3 regions of the Kitasatospora sp. NPDC059812 genome follow, and region 2 is predicted to be linked to each of the others. Evidence: riboswitches for the same ligand, from Rfam matches in the RefSeq annotation. Region 2 holds a riboswitch; each other region holds the start of a gene.
What was found. A riboswitch is a leader RNA that binds a small molecule or an ion and turns the genes downstream of it on or off. The one in region 2 is predicted to bind cyclic di-AMP.

Region 1 (7,055 bases), on a different contig from region 2:
GACGCTGCCGGGGGCGAGGACCAGGTAGTCGTACTTCTGCGCCACCACCTCGTCGGTGATCTTGCGGACCACGCACACCTTGGAGGCCGGGTCCACGCCGATCGCGCCGCCCGGAACGATGTGGGTGCGGCGCAGCGTGCGGCGCAGGGAGACCGCGACCGACTGCGGGGTCAGCACGCCGGCCGCGACGTGCGGCAGCAGGGGCAGGTAGAGCTGGTAGCTGAACGGTGTGACCAGCGAGATCTCGGCCTCCGACGGCGCGAGCTTGCGTTCGAGTCGGCGGGCGCACTCCAGGCCGGCGAAGCCACCGCCCACGATCAGGATCCGAGGTCGTTCCATCGCTCATCCCTTTGCCGTGCAGGTCGTAACCGCGAAGGTCCCCATTGCTGTCCGCCACACTCGCACGGAGCAGCGGGGGCTGCCACCGGGGTGGGGCGGATGGTGGAGGGGTGGGACGGGGGGCGTACGGAGGGGAGGAGGTGACGGGTCGGCACCGATAGGCTGTGGGGCGTGCTCCCCGAGGTGACGGCGGTCCGTTATGTGACGCCACTGCGAGAAGGCGGCTCGATGCCGGGCCTGGTCGAGGCCGACGACCGGCGGCTGTACGCGCTGAAATGGGTCGGTGCGGCGCAGGGCCGGAAGGCGTTGGTGGCGGAGGTGCTGGCCGGGGAGTTGGGCCGGCGGCTCGGGCTGCCGGTGCCGGAGCTGGTGACGGTCGACCTGGATCCGGTGCTGGCCCGCAGCGAGCCGGACCAGCAGGTCCAGGACCAGATGCGGGCCAGTGGCGGGACCAACCTCGGGATGGCCTTCGTCAGCGGCGCGCTCAACTTCGACCCGCTCTGCTTCGAGGTGGATCCGGAGCTGGCCGGCCAGGTGCTCTGGTTCGACGCGCTGATCGGCAACGTCGACCGCTCCTGGCGCAACCCCAACCTGCTGGTGGCGACCGGCGGGCTGCGGCTGATCGACCACGGCGCGAGCCTGATCTTCCACCACCACTGGGCGGGCGCCGCCGCCTGGGTGCGCCGCCCGTACGATGCCTCCGACCACGCGCTGCTGCGGGCCCGGCCGGACCTGACGGCCGCGGACAAGGCGCTCGCGCCGCTCGCGGAGGCCGCGATCGAGGGCGCGGTGGCGAGGATCCCGGAGGTCTGGCTGCTGGACGAGCCCGGCTTCGACTCGCCCGAGGCGGTGCGCGCCGCGTACCGCGCCCAGCTGACCGGCCGGCTGGCCGGTCCGCGCGACTGGCTGCCGGAGGTGCCCGCATGACCGAGCCGAGGACGCCCGCGCTGCCGGCCGCCGTCGAACTGCACGACTACGAGTACGCCGTGATCCGCGCGGTGCCGCGGGTGGAGCGCGGCGAGTGCGTCAACGTCGGGGTGCTGCTGTACTGCCGGCAGAACGGGTATCTGGCCGCGCGCACGCACCTGGACCAGGCCCGGCTGCTGGCGCTCGACCCGGTGGCGGACGTGCACGGGGTGCGGCGGGCGCTGCACGGGATCGAGGCGGTGTGCGCCGGGGGTCCGCAGGCCGGTCCGGCGGCGGGGGACAGCCCGGGGCAGCGGTTCCGCTGGCTGACCGCTCCGCGCAGCGCGATCGTCCAGCCGGGGCCGGTGCACACCGGGCTGACCGCGGACCCGGAGCCGGAGCTGCGGCACCTGTTCGATCAGCTGGTGCTCTAAGCTCTGTCGACTGGCCGGAGGCTCTGTCGACCGGCCGGTGCTGCAGTTCTGGTCAAGCCGTCGACGGTTGCCGTGGTCAAAGCTTGAGTTGCTGAAGCACTCGGCCGTACGCTGACCCCATGGGTTCGACAGCGACGACGACCGTACCGACCAACGCCGAGTTGATGGAGGCGTTGGCCGCCGTCGGCGCCGCGTATTTCCAGGACTTCGCGGCGGCCGCGGCCCGGCACGGGCTCTCCTCCTCGCAGGCCAAGGCGCTCGGCGCGGTGCAGGAGCCGGTGCCGATGCGGGCGCTGGCCGGACGGCTGGGCTGCGACGCCTCCAACGTCACCGGGATCGTGGACCGGCTGGAGACGCTGCGCCTGGCCCACCGGGAGGCCGCCGCCGGCGACCGCCGGGTGAAGATCGTCGTGATCACGGACGAGGGCCGGGAGATCCTGAACCGCATCCGCGGCGAGATGGCCCGCACCCACCAGGCGTTCGAGGCGATGACCGACGAGCAGCGGATCGCGCTGCACTCGATCTGCGGGCAGGTCCTGCCGGTGCTGGCCGGCCGGGCCGGCGCCGCCCAGTAAGCCAGCCCAGTAAGCCGCCCGGTAACGGACCGCGCCGCGCCCGGCGGGAGCCGTCGGGCGGGCCCGGTCGGAGCCGTCCGCTCCGGCCCGGGCCGTAGCCGCCCGATGCGCCGACGTTCCGGCTGACCTCGGCTGTTAGGCTTGCGAAGCGTGAGCGCGAAGCCCCAGATCCCCAATGTCCTGGCCTCCCGGTACGCCTCGGCGACCCTGGCCCAGCTGTGGTCCCCCGAGCACAAGGTGGTCCTCGAGCGCCACCTGTGGCTCGCCGTCCTGAAGGCCCAGCAGGACCTCGGTGTCGAGGTACCGGCGAACGCCGTCGCCGACTACGAGCGGGTGATCGACCAGGTCGACCTCGGCTCGATCGCCGCCCGTGAGCGGGTCACCCGCCACGACGTGAAGGCCCGCATCGAGGAGTTCAGCGAACTCGCCGGCCACGAGCAGATCCACAAGGGCATGACCTCCCGGGATCTGACCGAGAACGTCGAGCAGCTGCAGATCCGCCAGTCGCTGGAGCACGTGCGCGACCGTACGGTGGCCGTGCTGGTCCGGCTGGCCCGCCTGGCCGCCCAGCACTCCGAGCTGGTCATGGCCGGCCGCTCGCACAACGTGGCCGCGCAGGCCACCACCCTGGGCAAGCGCTTCGCGTCGATCACCGACGAGCTGCTGGTCGCCTTCCGCCGCCTGGAGGAGCTGATCGCCCGCTACCCGCTGCGCGGGATCAAGGGCCCGGTCGGCACCGCCCAGGACATGCTGGACCTGCTCGGTGGCGACACCGACAAGCTCGCCGAGCTGGAGCGCCGGGTCGCCGGGCACCTCGGCTTTGACAACGTGTTCATCAGCGTCGGCCAGGTCTACCCGCGCTCGCTGGACTTCGAGGTGCTCACCGCCCTCGTCCAGCTGGCCGCCGCGCCGTCCAGCCTGGCCAAGACCATCCGTCTGATGGCCGGCCACGAGCTGGTGACGGAGGGCTTCAAGGAGGGCCAGGTCGGCTCCTCGGCGATGCCGCACAAGATGAACACCCGCTCCTGCGAGCGCGTCAACGGCCTGGCCGTCATCCTGCGCGGCTACGCCTCGATGACCGGCGAGCTGGCCGGCGACCAGTGGAACGAGGGTGACGTCTCCTGCTCGGTGGTGCGCCGGGTCGCGCTGCCGGACGCCTTCTTCGCCTTCGACGGCCTGCTGGAGACCTTCCTGACCGTTCTCGACGAGTTCGGCGCCTTCCCCGCCGTGATCGAGGCCGAGCTGGACCGCTACCTGCCGTTCCTCGCCACCACCAAGGTGCTGATGGGCGCGGTGCGCGCGGGCGTCGGCCGGGAGACCGGGCACGAGGTCATCAAGGAGCACGCCGTCGCCTCCGCGCTGGCGATGCGTGCGGGTGGCCGCGAGAACGAGCTGCTGGACCGGCTGGCCGCCGACGAGCGGATCCCGCTGGACCGGGCCGGGCTGGACGCGCTGCTGGCCGACCGGCTTTCCTTCACCGGTGCGGCCGGCGCCCAGGTCGCCGAGGTGGTCCGCCAGGTGGAGGCCGTCGCCGCCGCCTACCCGGAGGCCGCCAAGTACGCGCCGGCCGACATTCTCTGACGGGCAGTACTTCCTGACGATTCGTCAGCCGGCTGAGGGCCCTGCCGCCGATCCGGTGGCGGGGCCCTCGTCCGTGTGGACGTGGCCCGGGTCGAGTGGTGGGGTGGTGCCGCAGGCCCACTCGCAGTCCGGCTCGGCCACCGGGCGGTCCACCGGCGCGAGCACGTTGCCGCGGACGGTGGCGAAGGCCGTCAGCCCGCCGGTGACCAGCAGTCCGGCGCAGATCAGCATCGCGGTGCGGAAGGCGGAGTCCACGGCGGACGGCACCCGGTAGGCGTCGCCGCTCAGCCCGGCGAGCGAGGGCAGCGCGGCGACCGCGAGCAGCCCGGCCGCGCGGGCGGCGGCGTTGTTGACGCCGCTGGCGATGCCCGCGTGCCGGACCTCGACGGCGGCCAGCACCGTCGCCGTCAGCGGCGCGACCAGCAGGGTCATCCCGCAGCCCAGCACCGTGACGGCGGGCAGCACGTCCGCCCAGTAGGAGGAGCCGGGGCCGATGCGCAGCATCAGCAGCACCCCGGCGGCGCACAGCAGCGGACCGACGGTGAGCGGGATCCGGGGGCCGATCCGCTTGCCCAGCCGCCCGGCGCGCGCCGACAGGGTCAGCATCAGCACGGTGATCGGGATCAGGGCGAGGCCGGAGACCAGCGGGGAGAAGCCGGAGACGATCTGCAACTGCACCACCAGCAGGAAGAACACCCCGCTGAACGCCGCGTAGACGCAGAGGGTGACCAGGTTGACGGCGGTGAACAGCCGGGAGGAGAAGAGGCCGAGCGGCAGCATCGGCTCGGCGGCGCGGCGCTCGACCGCGATGAAGGCCGCGCCGAGCAGCAGGCCGATCACGCCGGTGAGCCAGACCGCGGGGGACAGGCCTTCTCCGGCGGCGGTCAGCGCATAGGTGATCGCGCCGAGGGCGAGCGCGGCGAGCAGCGCGCCGAGCACGTCGAAGCGGCCGACGGCGCTCTCGTTCCGGCTCTCGGGGACGAACCGGGAGGTGACCGCGACCACGGCGGCCGCGAGCGGCAGGTTCAGCAGGAAGATCCACCGCCAGCCGGGGCCGTCCACCAGCCAGCCGCCGAGGAAGGGGCCGACCGCGGCCGACACCCCGCCGAGGCCCGACCACAGGCCGACCGCCGCCGAGCGGTCGTCCGGGTGGAAGACGGCTTGCAGCATGGCGAGCGAACCGGGGGTGAGCAGCGCCCCGCCGATGCCCTGGACGGCGCGGGCGGCGATCAGCACGTGGATGGTGGGGGCGGCGGCGCAGGCCGCGGAGGCGGCGGCGAACCAGAGCACGCCGATCAGGAAGACCCGGCGCCGGCCGTACCGGTCGCCGAGCGCGCCGCCGAGCAGGATCAGTCCGGCCAGGGTGAGCAGATAGGCGTTGAGCGTCCACTGCAGGGACGCGAGGGAGGCGCCGAGATCGGTGCCGATGCGGGGCAGCGCGACGTTCACCACGGTGCCGTCGAGCATCGCCATGCTGGAGCCGAGCACCGTCGCGAGGAGGACCCAGCGTCCCCGCGAGGTGCCCAGGCGCAGTGTTCCTGCTTCGGAGGTGGCCACGGGCCGATCCTGCGCCCGTGGGGCGTACGTGACAAGGGTCACCGGGGGGTGTGTCGGTGGGTGCGCGGTGCGTGAGCGGGTGGGTGCGCAGCGGTGGCGGAATCGGCGCAGCGTCGTGGATCAGTGGCGCCGGGTGAATGGATTGTGCACGTACGGTGCAGCCGATCATTCGGAGGGTCACCGCAGCTCGGGGGGTTGTTGCCGGTTCAAGTGATCGACATTGCTTCACCCGAACGGATGGGTTTTAGTTCAGCGACCGCCCGGCCAGTCCGGACGGATCCACCGGGTGGAACGCCGAATCCTGCCGCTGCCCGGTGGCTCGCACCGAACTCTGTACGGCAGGAGCGGGGGACCCACAGGTAAGTCGCCGGACCGGAAACGGCACGCTTTCGCGTACCCGGATCCAGGGCCGGCTAGGGGTGAAGCCGCATGTGCGGCCGGGCAACTCCAGCCCGAACCCGACAGCTCACCTCGCAGGCGTCGGAGAGGAAAATTCCATGCCTGCACAGGCTCGTCGTATCGCCCTGCCCCGCGCCGCCCGCATCGGGATCGCCACCGCCGTCACCGGTGTCTCCTTCGCCCTGCCGCTCGTCACCGCGATGAGCGCCCAGGCCTACCCCGCGCCGGCCGCCGCCGTCACCGCCGCCCCGGCCGCCGCTCCCGCCGACCAGGCCCAGGCCCCGTCGCAGGAGAGCTACCGCGTCGTCAGCGGCGACACCCTGTCCCGGATCGCCGACGCCCAGCACGTCGACGGCGGCTGGCAGGCGCTGTACGACCACAACCGCGAGGTCGTCGGCGGCAACCCGGACCTGATCTTCCCCGGTCAGCAGCTCGTGATCGCCGGCCAGGCCGCCCCGGCCAAGCCCGTTGCCCCGGCGAAGCCCGCCCAGCCGTCCGCCCAGGACGCCGCGCCGGCCACCACCGCCGCCAAGCCGCAGGCCCAGCTGGAGGTCCGGACCGAGGCGGCCAAGCCGTCCGCCCAGCTCCAGACCCAGCTGCAGACCGCCGCGCCGACCACCGCGGTCACCGCCGTGCCGGTCGCCGCCGCCTCCGCCTTCGTCGCCCCGCTGGCCAGCCCGAAGCTGGGCACCGCCTACGGCGTGGCCGGCTCGATGTGGGCCTCCGGCCACCACACCGGCCAGGACTTCGTCGCCTCCACCGGCACCCCGCTGCGCGCCGTCGGCAACGGCGTCGTGGTGAAGGCCGGCAACGGCGGCGCCTACGGCAACGAGGTCGAGATCAAGCTCGCCGACGGCCACTTCGCCGAGTACGCGCACCTCTCCTCGATCGGTGTGAAGATCGGTCAGGCCGTCAAGGCCGGACAGCAGATCGGCCTCTCCGGCGCGACCGGCAACGTGACCGGCCCGCACCTGCACTTCGAGATCCGCAACGGCTCGGAGTACGGCTCGGACATCAACCCGGTCGCCTACCTGCGGGCCCACGGCGTCGCGCTCTGACCAGTGCCGGATGCACCGGATGCACCGGATGCACCGGATGTGCCGGATGCGTCGGGTGAGGAACCACCGCTGCTACGGGGCGAATCGACCGCCCGGGATGGTCATGTCGGGTGACCGCTCGACCGGGTGATCGCCGCAGCAGTGGACATGGGCGCGGGACACGCCCAGGCCGGCCCGGGGGGGGGGGGGGGGCGGGCGCGCGCGCG
Region 2 (7,055 bases):
TCCGCACCCCCGGCGACCGCGAGCTCGGCCTGCGCCGCGCCCGCGCCGCCACCCTGCTGATGCTCGCGCTGCCCGGCTCCGCGTACATCTACCAGGGCGAGGAACTCGGCCTCCCGGACGTCACCGACCTGCCGGACGAGGTCCGCCAGGACCCGTCGTTCTTCCGCAAGGCCGGGCAGGACGGCTACCGCGACGGCTGCCGCGTCCCGATCCCGTGGTCCGGCACCGAGGCCCCGTACGGCTTCGGCCCGGTCGCCGGCGGGCCGTCCTGGCTGCCGCAGCCGGCCGAGTGGGCCGCGCTGAGCGTCGAGGCGCAGACCGGCGACCCGGCGTCCACCCTGGAGCTGTACCGCAGCGCGCTCGCCGTCCGCCGTTCCCAGGACGACCTCGGCGCCGGGACGGCCGTGGAGTGGCTGGAGGGCCCCGAGGGGACCCTGGCGTTCCGCCGCGGCTCCTTCGTCTGCACCGTCAACGCCACGGACGAGCCGGTCCGGATAGCGGCGCCCGGAAAGCTGCTGCTCTCCTCGGTGGAGCTGGTGGTCGACGGCGGCGAGACGGTGCTCGCGCCGGACAGCACCGGCTGGTGGGCGGTCTGACGTGGTTGCAATAGGCTCTGGGACCGTGACTACGGCGCGACTCTCAGACATCGCGGCGCAGGCGGGGGTCAGCGAAGCCACCGTCTCCCGCGTACTCAACGGCAAGGCGAACGTCTCCGCCGCCACCCGGCAGACCGTGCTGGCGGCGCTCGACGTGCTCGGCTACGAGCGGCCGACCCGTCTGCGCCAGCGCAGCGCCGGCCTGATCGGGCTGATCACGCCGGAGCTGAGCAACCCGATCTTCCCCGCACTGGCTCAGGTGATCGAGCAGGTGCTCAGCCGGCACGGGTACACCCCGGTGCTGTGCACCCAGACGCCGGGCGGGTCCACCGAGGACGAACTGGTCGAGATGCTGGTCGACCGGGGTGTGGCGGGCATCGTCTTCGTCTCCGGGCTGCACGCCGACTCCACCGCCGACCACGACCGCTACGCCCGGCTGACCGGGCGCGGGGTGCCGTTCGTGCTGATCAACGGCTACAGCGAGCGGATCGACGCGCCGTTCATCTCGCCGGACGACCGGGCCGCGATGTGGATGGCCGTCCAGCACCTGGCCGAACTCGGGCACGAGCGGATCGGGCTGGCCGTCGGGCAGCGGCGGTACGTGCCGGTGCTGCGCAAGATCGAGGGCTTCACGGCGGCGATGCGCGAGGTGCTGGGACGGAGCCAGGAGGAGGCCGAGGAACTCGTCCACCACACGCTGTTCAGCGTGGAGGGCGGGCACGCGGCGGCCGGCGCACTGCTGGACAAGGGCTGCACGGCGATCGTCTGCGGCAGCGACATGATGGCGCTCGGGGCGATCCGGGCGGTGCGGCAGCGTGGACTGTCGGTGCCGCACGACGTCTCGGTGGTCGGCTTCGACGACTCGCCGCTGATCGCCTTCACCGAGCCGCCGCTGACCACGATCCGCCAGCCGGTCGAGGCGATGGCGACCGCGGCGGTGGACGCGCTGCTGGAGGAGGTCGGCGGGAACGCGGTCCAGCGCGGGGAGTTCATGTTCCAGCCGGAGCTGGTCATGCGCGGCTCCACGGGGGCCTGCGCGCGCTGAGGACGGTCAACGGACGGGCCCCGGAGAGCTGTTGCTCTCCGGGGCCCGTTGCGTGCCGCCCGGGTGCCGGGTCAGCCCTCGTGGTCCGTGGGGCGGCTCTCGGTGAGCCGTTGGCCGTCGGTGGCGTCGCCGGTGCGGGTCTCGGTGCGGCGGCCGCGGGCCAGGTAGTCGCGCAGGACGAGTTCGACGGCGTCCTGCGGGTTCTTGGTGCCGGAGAGCATCATCGCGTCGATCGCGAGGTTGGCGTCGAGTGTGACGGTGACCTGGGCCATGGTGACTCCTCCTCGGGTGCCGGAGCAGCAGCATGCCCGCTGGGGGCGGGCTTTGACCATGGCCTCGGGCGGTCCTGCCCGGCGGCCTGCCGGCGGCCTTCCTGCGGCGCCGGGCGACCGCCGGGGCGGGCGGCGACTGACAGATAACAGATGATGAAATCTGTTATCTGAAATCTGTTATCTGTCAGCCGTCAGTTGTCAGCTGTCACCCGCGGGTCGTGCTCAGACCCGGCCGGCGAAGTCCGGCGCCCAGTTGGCGACGGTCTGCAGGCGCACGCCCGAGCTCGGGTTGGCGGCCTCGACGTACTGGCCGCCGCCGATGTAGATCGCGACGTGGTAGACGCCGGAGTTCTGGCCGTTGTTGGACCAGAACAGCAGGTCGCCCGCCTGCAGGCTGTCCAGCGAGACGCGGGTGCTGGCGGCGGCCTGGTCGGCGGCGACGCGTGGGACGGAGACACCCGCGGCGCGCAGCGCGGCCTGGGTCAGGCCGGAGCAGTCCCAACCGCCGTTGCCGGTACCGCCGTAGACGTACGCCTGGCCGACCTTCGACTGGGCGAAGGAGACCGCGGCGGCCATGCTGCCGGTGGCGGCCGGGGCCTGAGCGGGGGTCTGCGCCTGGGCGGCCGGCTTGGAAGCCGGCTTGGCGGCCGGGGCCGGGGCCGGGGCCTGCGGCTGGGCGGTCGGCTTGGCGTTCACGGCGGCGCCGTTGGAGGTCTGGCCGGACTTCTGCGAGCGGTCGAACCAGGTGAAGTCCGAGCCGGACTGGTCGGTCTGAGCCGACTGCTGGGCCTGGCCGCCGTCCTTGAACGAGAGGCGCTGGCCCGGGTAGATGGTGTCCGGACCCTCGGTCAGGGTGCCGCGGTTGAGCTCGTACAGCCGCTGCCAGCCGCCCTGGAGGTTGTGCTTGTCGGCGATCGAGGACAGCCAGTCGCCGGAGGCGACGGTGTAGTCGTCGCCCTGGGGCTGGGCGCTGTTCTGGGCCTGGTTCTGGCCCTTCTGCGCCGAGGTGCCGTTGGCGGAGTCGGCGGGGGCCTGTGCCTGGTCCTGGGCCGGTGCGGCCGGCTTGGCGGGCTTCGCGGCCGGGGTGGCCGGGGCCTGGCTCTGCGCGGGCTTGGCGGCCGGGGTGGCCGGGGCCTGGCTCTGCGCGGGCTTGGCGGCCGGGGTGGCCGGCTTCGCGGCGGGCTTGGTGGCGGTCGAGCTGGCAGCCGAGCCGGTGGTCGAGCCGGCCGAGGTGTCGACGGCAGCCGCGGCGCCGCCCTTGGTCAGGCCGGCCTGGACCGAGCACACCGGCCAGGCGCCGGGGCCCTGCGAGGCGAGGACCTTCTCGGCGACGGCGATCTGCTGGTCCTTGGTGGCCTGGTTGGCCTGGGGGGCGTACGCGGTGCCGCCGAAGGCGGCCCAGGTGCTGGAGGTGAACTGCAGGCCGCCGTAGAAGCCGTTGCCGGTGTTGATGCTCCAGTTGCCGGTGCTCTCGCACTGGGCGACCTTGTCCCAGGTGGCGACGGAGGCGGCGGAGGCGGTGCCGGAGGTGAGGCAGGGGATGGTGAGGCCGACGCCCGCGACGCCGATGGCGGCGATCACGCGTCGGGTACGACTGGACAGACGGGTGCCGTTGGTGGGCAGCATGAAGACGCAGTCCTCTCCCACGCCTGCGAGGTGAGCTGTCGGATTCGGGCTGGAGTTGCCCGGCCGCGCTGTGGGCGCGGCTTCACCCCTAGCCCTGGATCGTTCCGGGGAACGGTCCGGGGCGACTTACCTGTGGGTCCCCCGCTCCTGCCGTGGTGCGTTTTCGCGCTGCCAGGACATCCGACGGCAGGACTCGGCGTCGCGGATGAACTGGGTTCGTGTGGCCACGAACGGGGAGCACGTTAAGCAGACTTAAGTTCAAACTGCAAACACCTGTGACGCGCATCACGGTTTGGCGAGAACGGTCGTTCCCCTCGCTCGCCATGATCGAAAATGGCCGATTTCCGGCAATGCCGCGAAGGGCGTGCACAACTGTCTGTGCTTCAGGAGGCGGGTGACGGCGGGTCGGGTCCCCCGGGGGCCGCCCGCCGAGAAGGAGGTGCGTCCACACTGTGGCCGTCGGGGGATGGATCGAGCGACGGCGAACAAATGCGGATAGAACGGACATCGCACCTATTCGCCCTTTAACTCCCTTACGGGACAAGCAGGAAGGGCCCGGAACGGCTACGTTCCGGGCCCTTCACGCGTGCGGTGACCGCTACTGGCCGGCCGACTCCTCGGTGGCGGTGCGAGCGGCGTGGGCGGCGTGACCGCCCCGGCCGGAGTGGTCGGCGTGCGCGCCCTCGGCGGTCTCCGCCGCCTCGGCCTCGGCCTGCGCCAGGGCCTCGGGGGAGGGTGCCGGCAGCGCGGCCAGGTAGGTGGCGGCGATCAGCTGGCCGACCGTCGGGTAGGCGCCCAGCGGCGCCGCGGACGGGCAGCCGGTCTCCTCGGCGGCCGTGGCGAGCAGTTCGGAGTCGGCCTCCGGCCCGATCACCAGCGGGGCCAGCGCCGGGCGCTGGGAGCCGGTCTCCTTGAGGTGGTTGACGGCCGCGGCGACCGAGCCCGGCACGTCGAGCGCGGCGGGCACGACCGGGACGGCCAGTCGTGCCGCCAGCAGGACACCGGTGATGCCGGCCGCGGCAGCGGCCTCCTCGCCGCCGACGGTGGTCAGCACGACGCCGTCCGCGGCGGTCGCGATGGCGAACAGCCGGGCCCGGTCGGCGCGTGCCAGACCGGCCTCGGACAGGCGCACGTGCACGGCCTCGGCGAGCAGCGGGTGCGGGCCGAGCACGTCGGTGACGGGGGCTCCGTACTCCGCGGCGAGGGCGTGAAGTTCGGTCAGGAATCCGTGCGGGCCGGGTACCAGCGGCACCAGGACCGGCGCGGGCAGGCCCGCCTCGGCGGCCATGGCCAGCAGTTCGGCGACGGTGCGGTCGTCACTGTCGACCCCCTGGGCGGCTTCGCCCGGGAGGTAGCCGACGGCGGTCTGGATGCCGCTCTGCTCGCTGCGGACGATCGACAGCAGCTCCTCGACGACCGAGCGGGACTCGGGCCCGGCGGTCGCGGGCACGGCGAGCACCAGGGCCGGGGAGCCGGCCGGGATCTCGGGGCGCTCGGGGCGGCGGTGGCGCCCCCGCGCACGGGAGCCTGGAGTGCGGACGGGCAGTGGCGCGCCCGGGATGGCTGCGGTGCTCATGCCGGAGATCGTAGGACATCGGCCCGTCAGGCCTGCATTCGGCTGCCGTTCGAGTTTCACGTGGTCATGGCGGGTGCGCCGCGTTCCCGCCGTGTCCGTCCGGGCGGTTTGCCCGCAATCCGGACATATCTCACCCAGCCTTCGAGCGATCACCGCTCGTAGCCCTGACGTGTCCGACGGGGCGTCGAGTTGCCTGTGTGGCGCGTGAGATGTCTCACAGCCAGGAGGTCGCCTGACGGAGCGTCACGGCAGCGCGACTCCGGGCGTCTGAAGATCAACATTCAGCGGGGAACCGCTCACGGCCGGTTATCGAGAATCTGGCGATTCACTCGGCTATGTCCGTTTACGTACCGTCAGGAGAAGGGCCCGTGAAGAGTTCCGAACTGCCGGTGAAAGGCCTCGTGCACCTGCAATGTCCCGTGCTGATGCACGTGCACAGCAGCTATCATCGCGTCAAGTGAGGCGTTGTGCCGGGCCGGTACGGGGCCGGTCCGTTCGTTCGGCGGGTGCCGGGAGCGCCGCGCTGGACGACCACTCCGGAGCTCTTCGGGAGATTTCTATGCACGACTCGCAGGACACGCACGGCTCGTACGACACCTACAACGGGATGGCGGCCGCCGACCTCAAGGGGGTTCTCTGGCAGAAGAGCCTGCACAGCAACTCCCAGGGGAACTGCGTCGAGTTCGCGGCCCTGCCGGGGGGCGATGTGGCGATGCGCAACTCGCGCTTCCCGGAAGGGCCGGCGCTCATCTACACCCGGGCCGAGATCGCCGCCCTGCTGCTGGGGGCCAAGGACGGGGAGTTCGACCACCTGGCGGTCTGACCGGCCGCCGTCCTGCCATCGGGGGGCCGTCGTGGGTGCTGACACCGCGACGGCCTTTGTCTTGTCCGGGGCCGGTCCGGGGCCACGCGACGGGCGTTCTCCCGACGGGCGCTCTCGCGGCCGACCGCACGCAGGCGCGGCGGGTGGTCCCGCGCACGGTTGGGGGCCCGGACGGGGGTCGGGCCGCCGGGGTGTCCGGCCGTCAGTCCGGCCGGCTCGTCCGGGGGGCCGGCCCGGCAATCGTCGTGGGAATCGTCCTGAGGACTGAGCCGGAGCCCGTGGCGCACCTGCGCCAGGCCCGTCGAGCCGCCCCGCGGAGCCCGGGGTGCGGTCCTCCCGGGGCCTCCCTCGGCCGGCCGCGCGCCGCCTGGCGCTAGGCCGAGCGCCGGTGCCGTCCACCGAGTTCGGAACCGGTGGCCGGCTCCGCCTCGAACAGGGCCCAGACCACCTTGCCGCTGCCCAGCGGGTGCCAACCCCAGGAGCGGCTGAAGGACTCCACCAGGTGCAGTCCGCGGCCGGACTCGGCGACGAAGTCCGCCTCCCGGGCGACCGGGCCGATGCAGCTCGGGTCGCTCACCGCGCAGACCACCTGGGGAGAGCGGTGGACCAGGCTTATTCGGATCGGCAGCCGGCCCTCGGGGGTCGGCTGTATGGGAAAGTCGTACTCGCCCTGGGCGCCACCCGCAGGGTCGGGTCGTGCGCCGATCGCATGCCGCAGTGCGTTGGTCACCAGCTCCGAGGCCACCAGCGCGACGTCGTCGAACAGCTCCATCAGGCCCCAGCGCTGAAGAGAGGTTCTGGCGAAGTCGCGCGCGGTTCTGACGGCTTCGAAGCGAGGAGCGAGCGTACAGGTGACCACATGGGGGTCAACCGCCAAAGCCGTACCGGTGCTCATGAAGAGCTCCTCCCATAAGGGGGCGGACACGGCTGGACCCGCCGGGGTCATGCCGGTCACCTCCGACTCGCTCGGCCGCTCGGCCGCCCCCTCGACCAGCGCGCGCGCACACGATCCCCCGGTGGCGCGGGGGAACGCTGCCGGGTCGGTGCACGGAGTCGCGCGTGGGGTCGACGCGGAGCCCGCGGGATTGCCAGGGATGTGCAGGTGCACGTGCACCAT
Region 3 (7,055 bases), on a different contig from region 2:
ACCAGCGCCGACGGCGGCCAGCTGTACGGCAGCACGATCGGCAGGACGCTCAGCACCGCCGTCACCCCGAGCAGCACCCCCAGCGCGTACCGCGCGGCCCGGGCGTTCCCGTCCAGCAGCCGCAGGTACCACCGCCGCGCCCTCGCTATCGGTGCGGGCACGTGGACCTCCGCCAAGGGGTCGGCGGTCCCCTGTCATGACCACCAGTCAGCCCGGCCACACTAACCCGTCCACCCCCACCACCCCCAGGCCGCTGCCTGCCCGCCGCACGGGAAGTCGGCGGGTCCGACTTCTCGCGCATGTGTCACCCGGGGCGCTGGCCGTTCCGTCGTCGTGGGAGGCCGGGCGGGTCGTGCCGCGGCCGGTGCGGTGGCCGGTGTCTCAGGGGGTGGGCCAGGTGCGGAGGCCGGTGGTGAGGAGGGTGATGAGGCGGCTCTGGGTGGTGGCCAGGTCTTCGGCGAGCTGGAAGCCGCCGCCGATGGAGAGGGAGGCGAAGCCGTGGGCGACGGAGCGGACGGTGCGGGCGGCGTGGATCGCCTCCGCGCCGTCGAGGCCGTACTCCCGCAGGACGGCGATGATCACCCCGACGAGCCGGCCGGCCGCGCGGGTGAGGTCGTCGTCCGGCTGCGGGGCCTGGGGGAGGGCGTTGTAGCGGTGCGGGTGCTCGGTGGCGTACGCGTGGTAGGCGCGCAGCACGGTGGCGACGGCGTCGTCCCCGCTGCGGCCGACGGCGGCCTCGGCGAGCCGGTCGGCGAGTTCCTCGGTGACCCGGACGGCGATGAGCCGCCGCAGTTCGGTGAGGCCGCCGCTGACGTGCTTGTACAGCGACGGGGTGGCGACCCCGGCCCGGGCGGCGACGGCGGCCAGGGTGAGGGCGTCGGCGCCCTGCTCGTCGATGAGGGCGAGGGCGTGGTCGACGACCTGCTCGGGGGTGAGTCCTACTCGGGGCATGGTGTGGGCTCTCCGTCGGTGGAAGGCGTACGTGGCGGGGCGGGGCGGCGCGTGGGGGCGGGGCTGACGTGGGCGGACGGGGTGGGCGGGGCTCAGGCGAGTTCGGCGAGGAAGGGCAGCAGGGCGCCGGCGGTGGCCTGCGGGTTGTCGGCCATCGGGTAGTGCCCGGATCCGTCGATCATGACCTTCCGCGCGTTGAGCGCGGCGGCCTGCCGGTCGGCGACGGCTTCCGGCTTGGGGAAGTCGGGGTCCTTGCTGCCCATGATGACGAGCGAGGGGCAGCGGACGGCCGCGGTCCAGCCGACGGGCGCGGAGTCCCCGCCGACGTGTCCGCGGGTGGCGGTCTTTCGGCCGGGGGTGCGCATGGCGGCGACGAGTCCGGCCACGTACGTGTCGAAGTCGGCGGGCTTGGCGCCCGGGTAGGCCAGCTTGCGGTGGTAGAGGCCCCAGAAGGCGGGCGAGTGGACGGTCAGGGCGCCCATGACGCGGAGGGCGCCGCGCATGAGGGCGCCGGGCGGGGGGTTCTCGACGAAGGCGTCGATCAGGGCGATGCCGGCGACCCGTTCCGGGGCGTCGCCGGCGGCCTTGACGACTGTCGCGCCGGTGTAGGAGTTGCCGACCAGGACGGCGCGGCCGATGCCGAGGTGGTCGAGCAGGGCGAGGACGTCGGTGGCGATGGCGGCGGGGGAGTAGTCGTCCCAGATGATCGAGGATTCGCCGAAGCCGCGCAGGTCCATGGTGATGACCCGGCGGCCGGCGGCGGCCAGCAGCGGGTGGAGGTGCCGGTAGGCGGCGCGGGTGTCGAGCATTCCGGGGAGCAGCACGACGGGGGTGCCGTCGCCCTGCCGGGTGTCGTCGTAGGCGAGGCGGCCGCCGGTGACGTCGAGGTACTGGGTGGTGGGGGCGCTGGTGGCGTTCATGGTGGGCCTCCGGGGGCTGCCGGTGCGGGCTTCGGCGTGCTGCCGATAGCCATAAAGCTAAGGCTAATAGCCTTAGCCGTCAAGCCTTCGCACCCTGTGGGGCGGGGGAGGTCAGTGGTGAGTGCCTGAATGAAGGGCCGTCCGTTGACGTCCGATCACGTGAGGTGGCGTCAATGGTGTTCAAGCGTGCCCAAGGGGCCCAAGGGGGACAAAACGCCCTTCGCGTCCCAGAGTGCCCCGCCTGTCTCCGGTCGTCCCGGGCGAACGGCTTGGAATCAGGGCCTCCTAGGATTAACGTTTGATAACGCAGCGCGGTCCTCAACGCCGTACCCAGACGGCACCGTGCGCCGTCGCCTAATCCCGCCGACCGGCCTCCGGGCAGGTCAGGGAGCCGGGGAACCACGTTCCTTGGGGTGAATCGGCGGGGCTTCGGCCCAGCCGTAGGAGACCTTCCTGCTCCGAACCCGTCAGCTAACCCGGTAGGCGCGAAGGAAGGAAAGGAGCGCGCCTCCGTGGCGTCGACGCACACCCCGGCACACCCGGCCGGCCTCGCAGCAGGTACCCGGCTCCTCGACCACCCCGGCCCGGACGGCCCCGAGTACGCGGGCCCGGACGCCGAGACCAACCGGCACCGGATGCCGCGTCAGGTCCGTGGGACCTCCCCGCTGCTCGGCGTCACCGCCGTCGCCGCGACCCTGGGCGCCACCGGCTTCGCCTCCGCCACCCCGGCCGCCGCCCCCGCCATCGAGACCCCGGACGAGACCCCGGTCGCCCTCTCCGCCGACCCCGGCCTCGCGCTCGCCGCCCGCATCCAGCTGCAGGCCGACAGCCAGCGCACCGCCGCCGAGGAGGACGCCCGCGTCCAGGCCGCGAAGGAGGCGGAGGCCAAGGCCGCCGCCAAGGAGGCCGAGGCCAAGCGGGCCGCCGAGGAGGCCGAGCGGGCCAAGGCCGCCGCCCTCACCCTGCCGGTGCGCGACTACCACCTCACCGCCCACTACGGCCAGAGCGCCCGCTACTGGGCCCACCTGCACACCGGCCTGGACTTCGCCGCCGACACCGGCACCCCCGTCTACGCGGTCGGCCAGGGCACCATCACCTCGGCCGGCTGGTCCGGCTCGTACGGCTACCGGATCGTCGAGACCCTGCCCGACGGCACCGAGATCTGGTACTGCCACCTCTCCTCGATCATCAAGGGCTCCGGCAAGGTCGGCTCCGGCCAGCAGATCGGCAAGGTCGGCGCCACCGGCAACGTCACCGGCGCGCACCTGCACGTGGAGGTCCGCCCCGGTGGCGGCGCCCCCGTCGACCCGGAGACCTGGTTCCAGCAGCGCGGCCTCAACCCCTGACGCACCCGCGAAGCCCCGGCCGCCGGAACCGAAAGGCACCGGCGGCCGGGGCTTCGCCGCGTCACTCCTGCGCCGGGTCCGCCGGGTCCGCCGGGTCCGCCGGGTCGGCCGGCCCCGCCGGGTGCGCGTCGGACTCTTCCTGCGCCGGCCCCGCCAGCTCCTCCAGGCGGGCGTCGAACTCCTCCTGCGCCAGCCCCGCCAGGTACGCGTCGATCTCCTCCTGCCCCGGCTCCGGCGCGAGGTCCGGGAACTCCTCCACCAGCAGTCGCGGCAGCCCGGGCACCGTCCACTCCCCGTACAGGTCGAGCGCGGCCTCCACCGCCGCCTCCTCGAACGCCCCGAAGTCCCCGGCCAGTTCGTCCGGCATCGGCCGCCCCAGCGCGGTCAGCTCGGTCAGGTTGCGGTAGCTGCGCCGCATCAGGCCCTGCTCCAGCAGCCGACGCGCGCCGTCGGTGGCCATGCCGACCGAGATCACCCGGGTCGGGCTCCAGCCCTGCTCGTCCACCTCGTCCAGCCAGCCGGTCTGCGCCAGTGCGGCGAACCTGGCCAGCCGCTCCTCCTGCGCCAGCTCCCGGAAGCCGGTCAGCCACTCCCGCACCGCCTCCGGATCCGTGACGTCCGCCCCGTACGCGTGCAGCAGCAGCGCGTACAGCCGGGGCCAGGTCACCAGGTCGGCGCGGCGCAGCAGCCCGGCCGCGACCTCGCCCTGCCACTCGGCCTCGGCGTGCAGCCGCTCCTGGCGCTTGGCGTTGAGCCGCTTGGCGGCCCGCTGGTGGTCGGTCAGCAGCCGGACGGCGGCGCCGTACGCGAACGGGTCCGCCTCCGGTTCGGGTTGGACGTACAGGTAGAGCCGCTCGTACAGCAGGTGCTCCACCGCGTTCGAGGTCAGTTCGGGCCAGCCGTCGTGCATCCTGCCCTCGCCCAGCTCCAGCAGGGCCAGCACCGCGCGCAGCGGCGCTTCGGCCACCGGGGTGCGGTCCTCTTCCGCCGCCCAGGCGAGCAGGTCGGCGGCCCTGGTGCGCGGGGCGAGCCGCAGGTCTTCGTCGTTCATAGCTCGAACGGTAACCGCTGGCCGGGAGTAGGGTCGGCTGCCATGGTCCCCGTACGACTCACCGGCCCCCGGCTGGCCATCCGCGAGTATCACCACACCCCCGGCGACGTGGACGCGCTGCACGGGCTGTTCGGCGACCCGGAGGTCACCCGCTACCTCCCCTTCGAGCCGCGCGACCGCGAAACCTGCGCCGACCAGATCGAGCTCTACCTGGAGGAGGCGATGGCGCCGGAGCGGGACACCTACCGGCTGGCCGTCACCCGGCGCGACGACGCCGAGGACCCGGTGGACGCCGTGCCGATCGCCCACGCCTCCCTCACCCTCGGCAAGCACCGCTCCGCCCACCTCGGCTACGTGCTGGGCCGCGACGTCTGGGGCCGCGGCTACGCGGGCGAGATCGCCGGCCTGCTCTGCGAGCTCTCCTTCGAGGCCCTCGGCGTGCACCGGCTGGCGGCCCGGGTCGACGTGGACAACGCCGCCTCCGCCAAGGTGCTCCTCCGGCTCGGGTTCCAGCTGGAGGGGCGGGTCCGGCACGACCTGTACAAGGGCGGCGCCTGGTCCGACTCGTACCTGTACTCGCTGCTCGCCGACGAGTGGACCGGCGCGACCGGCTGACCTTTCGGCGCGGACGTCCGGCGCGGACATCTGGCGCGGACATCTGGCGCGGACCCGGGGCAGGCCTGCCAGGTCAGGCCCGGGGGGTTAACCCCACCCCCGATCCGCCAGGCCTCCGGATCCTCCCCGGCCCGCCGTTCGACCAGACTGATGCCATCAGCAGCCGAGAACGAGGGACCGGGGCCGGGACATGAGCATCAGCCGAAGCACGCAGGACCGCGAGTGGGACGTCCTCGGTGGTTACGGCGACGACCCGCGTCCCGCTCGGGCCCACCGGACCGAGGAGCCGCCGGCCGTCTGGCGGGCGCCGTTCTCCAAGCACTACTACCGCGAGATCGGCTACACGCTCACCGGCCTGCCGCTGTCGGTCATCGGCTTCTCCGTCTCGATCATCCTGTTCTGCATGGGGGTCGGCACCTTCGTCACCGTCCTCGGCCTGCCCGTGCTCGCCCTCCTGACCACCGTCGCCCGCGGCATGGGCCGGATGGAGCGGGCCCGGGTGCGCGGCATGCTGGCCCTGGACGTGCCCGCCCCGGCGCCGGTGCGCCAGACCCGCCCGGGCACCTGGGGGGCGATCACCGCGCGGCTGGCGGACCCGGCCGGGTGGAAGGCCGCGTTCTACCAGGTGGTGATGTTCCCGTGGGCGGTCCTCAGCTTCGCCCTGTCGCTGGTGTTCCTGCTGCTCGGCTGGGCGATGGCGCTGTACCCGCTCTACCAGTGGGTCTTCCCGGCCTTCACCCCGTGGCGCGGGTACCGGCTCTTCGACTTCTACGACAGCGACAACGTCCAGCACGTCTACTACGTCGAGGGGGCCTGGCAGATCGCCGGCTTCTCGCTGGTCGGGGTGCTGCTCATCATCCTCACCGCCCAGCTGGTCCGCGGCCTGACCAACGTGAACCGGGCCGCCGCCCAGGGCCTGCTCGGCCGCTGAACCCCGCGGGCCTTCCCGGTCCCGCCCGCTTCCCCGGTCCCGCCCGCCTCACCGGCCCCGCCCGCGCCCCGGACGTGCTCCGGATGCGGACGGGGCCGGCCCGTGTTCGGATGGCCGGGTGGCCGCCGCACACACCCCCGCCGACCCGGGCGCCCTGGGCCGGGACATCCTGGTCACCTCCCGCCCGCTGGACGAGTACTGCGACCTGTTCGACCTCACCCGGGCCCAACTCGCCGCGCTGCCGGGCCCAGTGCTGGACTGCCCGGGCGGCGCGGCCGGCCTGGCCGCCGAGGCGCGCCGGCTCGGCTGCCGGGTGATCGCCGCCGACCCGGCGTACGCGCTCCCCGCACCCGAGGTCGCGGCCCACGCGCTGGCGGCCCGGGCGTCGATGGCCACCGCGATGGCCGCCCGCCCGCACCTGTACCCGTCGCCGCGCTCCTGCCGACCGGACCGCTACCTGCGCAGCTGGGACCGCGCCCGCCGCCTGTTCGCCGCCGACTCGGCCGCGCACCCGCAGCAGTACGTGGCCGCCGCGCTGCCCCGACTGCCGTTCGCGGACGGCGCCTTCGCGCTCACCCTGAGCGGCTACCTGCTCTTCGCCTACCCCGAACTGTTCGGCCCTGAGCGGCAGTTGGCCGCCCTGGTGGAACTCGTCCGGGTGACCTCCCCGGACGGCGAGGTCCGCGTCCAGCCGCTGCACGACGGCCACGGCCTCCGCTGCGCCCACCTCGACCCGCTGCGGTACGCGCTCGGCGAGCGCCGCGTCGCCAGCGAGATCCGCCGCTTCCCCCGCGCCGCGGACGGCCGCACCCGCCGCGTCCTGGTCCTGCGGTCCGCCGACCACCGCCGCCGGTCCGCCGCCGAAAAGTAATGGTCTCTCCTGGTTAGCACCCCTATACTCGCCCGCATGAGCGAGACGACCATCAGGCGCGCCGGGGCGGCCGACGCCGACCGGCTCACTGAGCTGATCCAGGCCTCCACCGCCTACCGCGGCGACTACGCGGCGATGATCGACGGCTACCGGGTCACCCCCGAGTACGTCGCCCGGCACGAGGTGTTCCTGGCCTCGGACCCGACCACCGACCGACTGCTCGGCTTCTACGGCCTGATCCGCGAACCGGCCGAACTGGACCTCATGTTCGTCGCCGACGAGGCCCAGGGGCTCGGCATCGGGCGGAAGCTGATCGCGGACATGCTGGAGCGCGCCCGGGCGGCCGGGATCGCCTCGGTCAAGGTGGTGT

Region 1: linked by a shared signal. The riboswitch ahead of ACFV6D_RS31335 (peptidoglycan DD-metalloendopeptidase family protein) and the one ahead of ACFV6D_RS22920 (transglycosylase family protein) in region 2 are both predicted to bind cyclic di-AMP.
Region 3: linked by a shared signal. The riboswitch ahead of ACFV6D_RS33520 (M23 family metallopeptidase) and the one ahead of ACFV6D_RS22920 (transglycosylase family protein) in region 2 are both predicted to bind cyclic di-AMP.

What each region holds. Positions count from the first base shown of each region.
Region 1 is NZ_JBHWIO010000086.1:17,866-24,920, reverse strand. Features, by position in the region: gene ACFV6D_RS31365 (NAD(P)/FAD-dependent oxidoreductase) at 1-339, opposite strand, end outside; gene ACFV6D_RS31360 (HipA family kinase) at 511-1,266, shown strand; gene ACFV6D_RS31355 (DUF3037 domain-containing protein) at 1,263-1,679, shown strand; gene ACFV6D_RS31350 (MarR family winged helix-turn-helix transcriptional regulator) at 1,799-2,254, shown strand; gene purB (adenylosuccinate lyase) at 2,405-3,835, shown strand; gene ACFV6D_RS31340 (MFS transporter) at 3,860-5,392, opposite strand; cyclic di-AMP (ydaO/yuaA leader) riboswitch at 5,705-5,887, shown strand; gene ACFV6D_RS31335 (peptidoglycan DD-metalloendopeptidase family protein) at 5,890-6,849, shown strand.
Region 2 is NZ_JBHWIO010000047.1:56,556-63,610, forward strand. Features, by position in the region: gene ACFV6D_RS22905 (glycoside hydrolase family 13 protein) at 1-596, shown strand, start outside; gene ACFV6D_RS22910 (LacI family DNA-binding transcriptional regulator) at 622-1,641, shown strand; gene ACFV6D_RS22915 (hypothetical protein) at 1,713-1,913, opposite strand; gene ACFV6D_RS22920 (transglycosylase family protein) at 2,136-3,560, opposite strand; cyclic di-AMP (ydaO/yuaA leader) riboswitch at 3,547-3,707, opposite strand; gene ACFV6D_RS22925 (hypothetical protein) at 4,138-5,115, opposite strand; gene ACFV6D_RS22930 (DUF397 domain-containing protein) at 5,675-5,938, shown strand; gene ACFV6D_RS22935 (ATP-binding protein) at 6,312-6,833, opposite strand.
Region 3 is NZ_JBHWIO010000100.1:18,862-25,916, reverse strand. Features, by position in the region: gene ACFV6D_RS33535 (PP2C family protein-serine/threonine phosphatase) at 1-161, opposite strand, end outside; gene ACFV6D_RS33530 (TetR/AcrR family transcriptional regulator) at 382-951, opposite strand; gene ACFV6D_RS33525 (alpha/beta fold hydrolase) at 1,044-1,871, opposite strand; cyclic di-AMP (ydaO/yuaA leader) riboswitch at 2,213-2,371, shown strand; gene ACFV6D_RS33520 (M23 family metallopeptidase) at 2,384-3,217, shown strand; gene ACFV6D_RS33515 (hypothetical protein) at 3,279-4,268, opposite strand; gene ACFV6D_RS33510 (GNAT family N-acetyltransferase) at 4,311-4,883, shown strand; gene ACFV6D_RS33505 (sensor domain-containing protein) at 5,074-5,814, shown strand; gene ACFV6D_RS33500 (hypothetical protein) at 5,933-6,685, shown strand; gene ACFV6D_RS33495 (GNAT family N-acetyltransferase) at 6,722-7,055, shown strand, end outside.